One region of the Bacillus sp. P4_E1 genome, then DNA from elsewhere that is predicted to be linked to it. Evidence: riboswitches for the same ligand, from Rfam matches in the RefSeq annotation. Region 1 holds a riboswitch; the other holds the start of a gene.
What was found. A riboswitch is a leader RNA that binds a small molecule or an ion and turns the genes downstream of it on or off. The one in region 1 is predicted to bind cyclic di-AMP.
Positions count from the first base shown of each region.

Region 2: it holds a riboswitch for cyclic di-AMP, as region 1 does, so the genes downstream of both, AC1DS7_RS04430 (SipW-dependent-type signal peptide-containing protein) here and AC1DS7_RS07650 (APC family permease) in region 1, are expected to answer to the same signal.

Region 1 covers NZ_JBFUIV010000004.1:257,560-261,016, reverse strand. The annotation lists gene AC1DS7_RS07665 (hypothetical protein) at 1-598, opposite strand, end outside; gene panE (2-dehydropantoate 2-reductase) at 774-1,718, shown strand; gene AC1DS7_RS07655 (hypothetical protein) at 1,780-1,908, opposite strand; cyclic di-AMP (ydaO/yuaA leader) riboswitch at 2,048-2,194, shown strand; gene AC1DS7_RS07650 (APC family permease) at 2,339-3,457, shown strand, end outside.
Region 2 covers NZ_JBFUIV010000003.1:13,578-17,034, forward strand. The annotation lists gene AC1DS7_RS04420 (hypothetical protein) at 1-59, shown strand, start outside; gene AC1DS7_RS04425 (hypothetical protein) at 76-306, shown strand; cyclic di-AMP (ydaO/yuaA leader) riboswitch at 569-714, shown strand; gene AC1DS7_RS04430 (SipW-dependent-type signal peptide-containing protein) at 810-914, shown strand; gene kdpF (K(+)-transporting ATPase subunit F) at 914-991, shown strand; gene kdpA (potassium-transporting ATPase subunit KdpA) at 1,011-2,678, shown strand; gene kdpB (potassium-transporting ATPase subunit KdpB) at 2,692-3,457, shown strand, end outside.

The DNA.
Region 1 (3,457 bases):
TCCGCAATCTCTTGTTCTCAAAGAAGTCTGTTAAACCATGAAATAAATCACCGAATATAAGTTTTTCTACTTGTGAATATTTTTTTCCATCACATTCAATACAAATAGTCTCAGTCGTATCACTTTTAGTTTCAAGTACACGGAAGCGAGCCGCGAATTCAATTGCTTCTGATAATGTCATGTTAGGAGCGGTTTTTATTTCTGTCCGAATTGTTAAGAACCCAAGCTCATAAGGACAAAGTGTTACATCAATAGAATGTATCTTGAATGGAACGGAAATAAGGTTAGTTGTTAAATGTCCATTTAAATTAAGGTCTTTAGAATAGCGCTGTAATCCTTTTTGATGTTCTGAATGAGGAAAGAGAATTTTATTTGTAAAGGAAAGATAGTATGCTTCCATATTTTGATGTGAAACTTGAAATTTCCCGTAATATGTATTTTCATCTTCAAGATGATCGAGTCGAAAAGGTCGAAAATCATTTTTTTGTAAGAAAGGGAACATATTTTGTTCATATCCAGTTTTAAACGAAAACGGGAATATAAATTGAAATATAGCTGTTGTTACATCTTTTTCCTCGATTGTTTGTATTGCCTCCATTTACATTGTTTCCTTTCCGTATAAGCTATAGAAACAACATGCCCAATTTTTCTTGAAAATAACCTCTCTTGTTCATTAGATTAAGAATGAAAATTCAGCTTATTTAACAAGGGACATGTATAATGTTATGTATACTAAAATTAGTATAATTGTGTTAGAAAAAGGGGGATGTTGTATGCGTATTTTAGTATTAGGAGCTGGGGGCGTTGGCGGATTTTTCGGTGGCCGATTAGTAGAAAAGGGAGAAGATGTTACATTTCTCGTTCGCAGCAAAAGAAAACAGCAATTAGAAGAAAAAGGCCTTGTTATTCGTAGTGTTAATGGAGATTTTTCATTTCAACCGAAATTGGTAACGAAAGAAGATAGAACGACTCCATTTGATGTGATTTTATTTTCAACAAAAGCGTATCATTTACACGAGGCGACCATAGATTTAAAGCCGTTTGTAGGTAAAAATACTGTAATAATCCCATTGTTAAATGGTATCGCTCATTTATCACTATTACAAAAGGAATTCGGTGAAGAAAAAGTAATTGGCGGTCTATGCTTTATCGAGACGACATTAAACAATCAGGGAGAAATTGTACAAACGAGTGCTGCCAACAGACTTGTATTTGGAGAAATTAAGTCTCAAGATTCAGAGAGAATCAATCATATTTCCAAAGCATTTGCAGGTACGAAATCTAGTTTTGTTTTAAGTGAAAATATTACGCAAGATATGTGGCATAAATATTTATTTATTACTGTAATGTCAGGTGTGACAACATTAATGCGTGCACCAATAGGACCGATTCGCGAAAGCGAAGGTGGACGCGATTTTATCCAAAACTTATTTGAAGAATCTGTGCAAATCATGAGGGCATTAGGAGCTCCGGTAAAGGAAAACATTGTTGAGGAACATATGAAAACAATTGATAAAATTTCGTATGATATGAAGTCATCGATGCAGCGTGATATGGAAAAAGGTTCGTCCATTGAAGCGAAGTACTTACAAGGATATTTACTGGATTTAGCAGAGCAATTTTCTAAAGAAGCACCATTATTAGGAGCAGTATATCAAAATTTAAAAGTGTATGAAGAAATGGTCTTTAACAAATCGGCAATAGAATTGGATGTATGAAAAAATAAAAAAGAAAGCAATATATAAATGTATTGCTTTCTTTTTTATTTTTTATGACAAATTATTTATTTCTTTTAACTCTTTCTGTCAAGTTTATTTCTTGTTCGCGTTTCCCATACAACTGATTAATTTCATTTGCTAATGCATCTAAATAGGAATCGGAAAAAATAGGCTTCTTTTCTTTAGACATACGGGTCTCCTTTGTGGATTTTTAGTATTCATTATGTATATTTTTCGGTGGATTATGCGCAATCGTTTTAATTTTTTTCTTTTTTAAAATTTTTGTTTACTTTTTGAAAATAAAGGAGTATTATAATCCACAGTTTCAATTTTCTAAATCGCTGAAGCCGCATGGTGCGGGGGACCCGTTCTTATGGATTAGTACATAATCCAATGGGGTGAATCCTTGAAAAAGGTAGGGCTACTCATAGGCCCGAATCCGACAGCTAACCTCGTAAGCGTTATATTGAGAAGGAAGGTGGAGCTTGTGCGACAAAAAAAATAATGTCTACAAGTCTATTTCGTTATGGCTTGTAGACATTTTTTGTTTTCTGAAGAAATAGTTTATCCGCTGTAATTAGCAGAAAAATTCGTGCAAAATTATTGGAGAGTGGACAGCGTTGGTTTCATCTATCAAAAGGTTTTTAATTGGAAGACCGTTAAAATCAACTGAGTTAGGAGAGCAAAAACTTAATAAAACAAAGGCGCTAGCCATTTTATCTTCTGACGCATTGTCATCGGTCGCATACGGACCAGAGCAAATATTAATTGCACTAGCAGGCCTTGGAGCGGTAGCTTATTGGTATTCCATTCCGATTGCAATTGGGGTATTAGTATTATTGACAGCTCTTATTTTATCTTATCGACAAATTATTTTTGCTTATCCTCATGGCGGCGGAGCATATGTTGTATCAAAAGAGAATTTAGGGATGAATCCAGGCTTAATAGCAGGAGGATCTTTATTAGTTGATTACATTTTAACGGTTGCAGTAAGTGTATCTGCGGGTACAGATGCGCTCACATCTGCTTTTCCTAGCTTACATGCACATAATGTAATCATTGCGATTATATTTGTCATATTGATTACCATCTTAAATTTAAGAGGCGTAACGGAATCAGCTTCCGTTTTAGCATATCCTGTTTATTTATTCGTTTTAGCACTATTTATATTAATTGGTGTAGGGATATACAATATTTTAACGGGACACGTTTCGCAGGCTTTGCATTCGCCAATTGGAACGCCAGTTGCAGGAATTAGTTTGTTCTTACTGTTACGAGCATTTGCTTCAGGAAGCTCTGCTTTAACGGGTGTTGAGGCGATATCTAACGCAATTCCAAACTTTAAAGATCCTGCACCTAACAATGCAGCGAAAACATTGCTTGCAATGGGTGCATTACTTGCAGTTTTATTTTCTGGAATTGTCTTTTTAGCTTATTATTACGGAATTAATCCAAGTAAGGAAGTAACAGTCGTTTCACAAATTGCTGAACAAACTTTTGGACGTAATTTCATGTACTATTTCATACAAGGTACAACAGCTTTAATATTAATTCTTGCGGCTAACACAGGTTATTCTGCATTTCCACTATTAGCGGTTAATCTTGCAAAAGATAAGTTCATACCGAGAATGTTTACGATTAGAGGAGACCGCCTAGGTTATTCAAACGGTATTATTATACTTGGGATTTCTTCGATTATTTTAATTGTAGCTTTTCAGGGGAAAACAGAACACTTGATT
Region 2 (3,457 bases), on a different contig from region 1:
GAGCTAAATTTGTAGTGTTTACGAACTGTGATAATATTTCTTTTTTATTTTTTGAATAGGGCGGGGGAAATGAAGATGAAAGTGTTGTTACTAGGAGATATAGCGAATCGTTGGGCGATATCGGTAGAGAGAGTTCACGAATTGGTAGTGCTCGATCCTCTTTTTCCAGGTCCATATATTATATTACCATCAAAAGATGTTTTGTATTTAGAGGCGGATATTACCGAATATGAGCAGTTACATGCGGAATTATCACAAGTTTATATTCGAGGGAGAAATTTGCGTGCTTTTTTGCGTGGAGAATAAAGGTTGAATGAAAAAAGAGCGAATGCTGAGTGCAACAAGCCATGCACTTCATGTAATTCGCTCTTTTTATTTCGTATTTAAAAGATCATTTCTGTGAAAAAGAAAGGAAAGACGAGAAAACAGATGAAAAAATATTAATAACAACTAATGTAAACGCTTAAATAGATGGATATTTTCTTATTTTCAGTAATTTACCCCTTTACAAGTTAAATATAGAGGAGTATATTTACTCTCATAAATCATTCATTAAATTTCCAAAAAAAACCTAAAATCGCTGAGTTCCAGAAATGGAGCGGGGGAACCAATTTTGTGCATTGTCACTTGGGGTGAATCTTTCAATTTTGAAAGTAGGGCTACTCTTTAGGCCCGAATCCGACAGCTAACCTCGTAAGCGTTTAGAGAGGAGGTTTACTTTGTGTTGTTCGTTTCGAACACTAAGTAGAGCTTAGTGTTCTTTTTTTGATAACTAGATGGTAAATTTTAACAAAAAGCGAGGGGTAGTTATGTTAGATGTTGTAATGATCGGTATTTTTGTTGGGTTAGTCGCATCGATGGCAAGTCTTGCAAGTTGGTCAGATAAAGTTGTGAAAGAAGGGAAGCAATCATGATGATTGTCTTATCGGTTATTGTTGCAGCGATTACGGTGTACTTAGTGTACGCATTATTAAATCCAGAAAAGTTTTAATTAGGGGGAATCATTCATTATGATTTGGGTTGCAGTCGTTATTACAATGCTCTTGTTTATTCTAGTAGCAAAGCCAACGGGGATTTATTTAGAAAAAGCTTTTCAAGGTAGCAAAACGCTAGATAAAGTATTCGGGCCTTTTGAAAAACTTATTTTTAAAATTACGGGTGTAAAAGAATACAATCAAACGTGGAAACAGTACGCATTATCACTCGTTTTACTCAACGGATTTATGATTGTTGTTGTATATTTCATTTTCAGATTACAAGGTGTGCTGCCGCTAAATCCAGCGCATATCGAGGGAATGGAGCCTACGCTTGCTTTTAATACAGCAATTAGTTTTATGGCTGATACAAATTTACAGCATTATAGCGGTGAAAATGGTTTGTCTTATTTATCACAATTAATCGGGATTACATTTTTAATGTTTGCAGCACCAGCAACGACGTTAGCGCTCGTTATGGCATTTATAAGAGGACTCGCTGGAAAAGAACTTGGTAACTTTTTCGTTGATTTTACGAGAGCTTTAACGAGAGTATTTCTTCCTATTGCGTTTGTTGCAGCGCTAATCTTTGTCGCACTTGGTGTACCACAAACGTTAGACGGGGCAGTTACAGCACAAACAATCGATGGGGCAAAGCAAAGTATATTACGTGGGCCTGTTGCATCATTCGTGTCCATTAAGGAACTCGGAAATAACGGCGGTGGATTTTTCGGAGCAAACTCTACACATCCTTTCGAAAATCCAGGGCAAATGAGTAATATTTTGCAAATGATGCTTATGATGTTATTGCCAACAGCACTTCCATTTACGTACGGACGAATGGTAGGAAATAAAAAACAAGGTCGTATCCTTTTCGTTTCACTATTCATGGTGTTTTTACTCGGATTTATAACGATTACTACATCTGAATTAAATGGTAATCCGGCATTAAATGGAATGGGTATCGAACATGTACAAGGAAGTACAGAAGGAAAAGAAGTGCGATTTGGAACAGTATTTTCTTCACTATACGCAACAGTAACGACAGCTGCTGAAACAGGGGCCGTTAATACGATGCATGATACGTTAACACCAATTGGTGGTCTAGTTCCACTCGTAAATATGATGTTAAATACAGTATACGGCGGTGTTGGAGCAGGTTTTGTGAACATTATTATGTATGCAATTATTGCAGTCTTTATATCTGGGTTAATGGTTGGACGGACACCGGAGTTTTTAGGTAAGAAAATTGAAGGTAAGGAAATGAAATTGATTGCGGTAACGATTTTATTTCATCCATTGCTTATTTTAGGGTTTTCAGCATTAGCTCTTTCAACAAGCTTAGGAACGGATGCAATTTCTCATTCAGGTTTCCACGGTTTAACGCAAGTTGTATATGAGTACACATCGTCAGCTGCGAATAACGGATCTGGATTTGAAGGTTTAGCAGACAATACACCGTTTTGGAATATTACGACTGGTTTAGTTATGTTTTTAGGACGCTATTTCAGTTTAATTACGATGCTAGCTGTTGCAGCTTCACTGAAAGAGAAGACGGTAGTACCAGAAACAGTCGGGACATTCCGTACGGATAATGGTTTATTTGGAGGGATCTTTATCGGAACAATTGTAATTGTTGGTGCGTTAACATTCTTCCCGATGTTAGTACTTGGCCCAATTGCAGAATTTCTTACATTGAAGTAATGGAGGGTAAATGATGAGACCGGTAGTAGTAAAAGAAAAAAGAGTAAATGAATCACAAATACATGCTGTAGAAGATGAGGTTAGACAAGCAAAAACGATGGATCGTGATATCGTGACACATGCAATGAAACAATCCTTTGCGAAATTGAATCCGAAAGTAATGATAAAGAATCCGATTATGTTCGTTGTGGAAATTGGATTTATCATTACGTTAATTTTATCCTTTCTTCCAAGTAGTTCTAGTAGTGTACCAGGGTGGTTTAATATAACAGTTTCTCTCATTCTATTATTTACAGTTTTATTTGCTAACTTTGCAGAAGCTTTAGCTGAAGGGCGTGGTAAAGCGCAAGCCGATTCTTTAAAACAATCGAAGAAAGATGTGTTTGCAAATGTTGTAAAAGAAAATGGAGATATTGTTCAAGTTTCAGCAACTGATCTGAGAAAAGGTGACGTTGTTATTGTAAAACAAGGAGAAATGATTCCAAATGATGGTGAAGTGATTAAAGGTTTAGCGTCTGTCGATGAATCTGCAATTACAGGGGAATCAGCTCCTGTAATAAAAGAGGCGGGTGGCGATTTTTGTTCAGTGACAGGCGGTACGATGGTCGTAAGTGATGAGATTACGATTGTAATTACGAGTAATCCTGGCGAATCATTTATTGATAAAATGATTTCTTTAGTAGAAGGAGCTGCGCGTCAAAAAACGCCGAATGAAATTGCCTTAAATACAGTATTAACGAGTTTAACTCTAATTTTCTTAATCGTCGTTGTGACGTTGC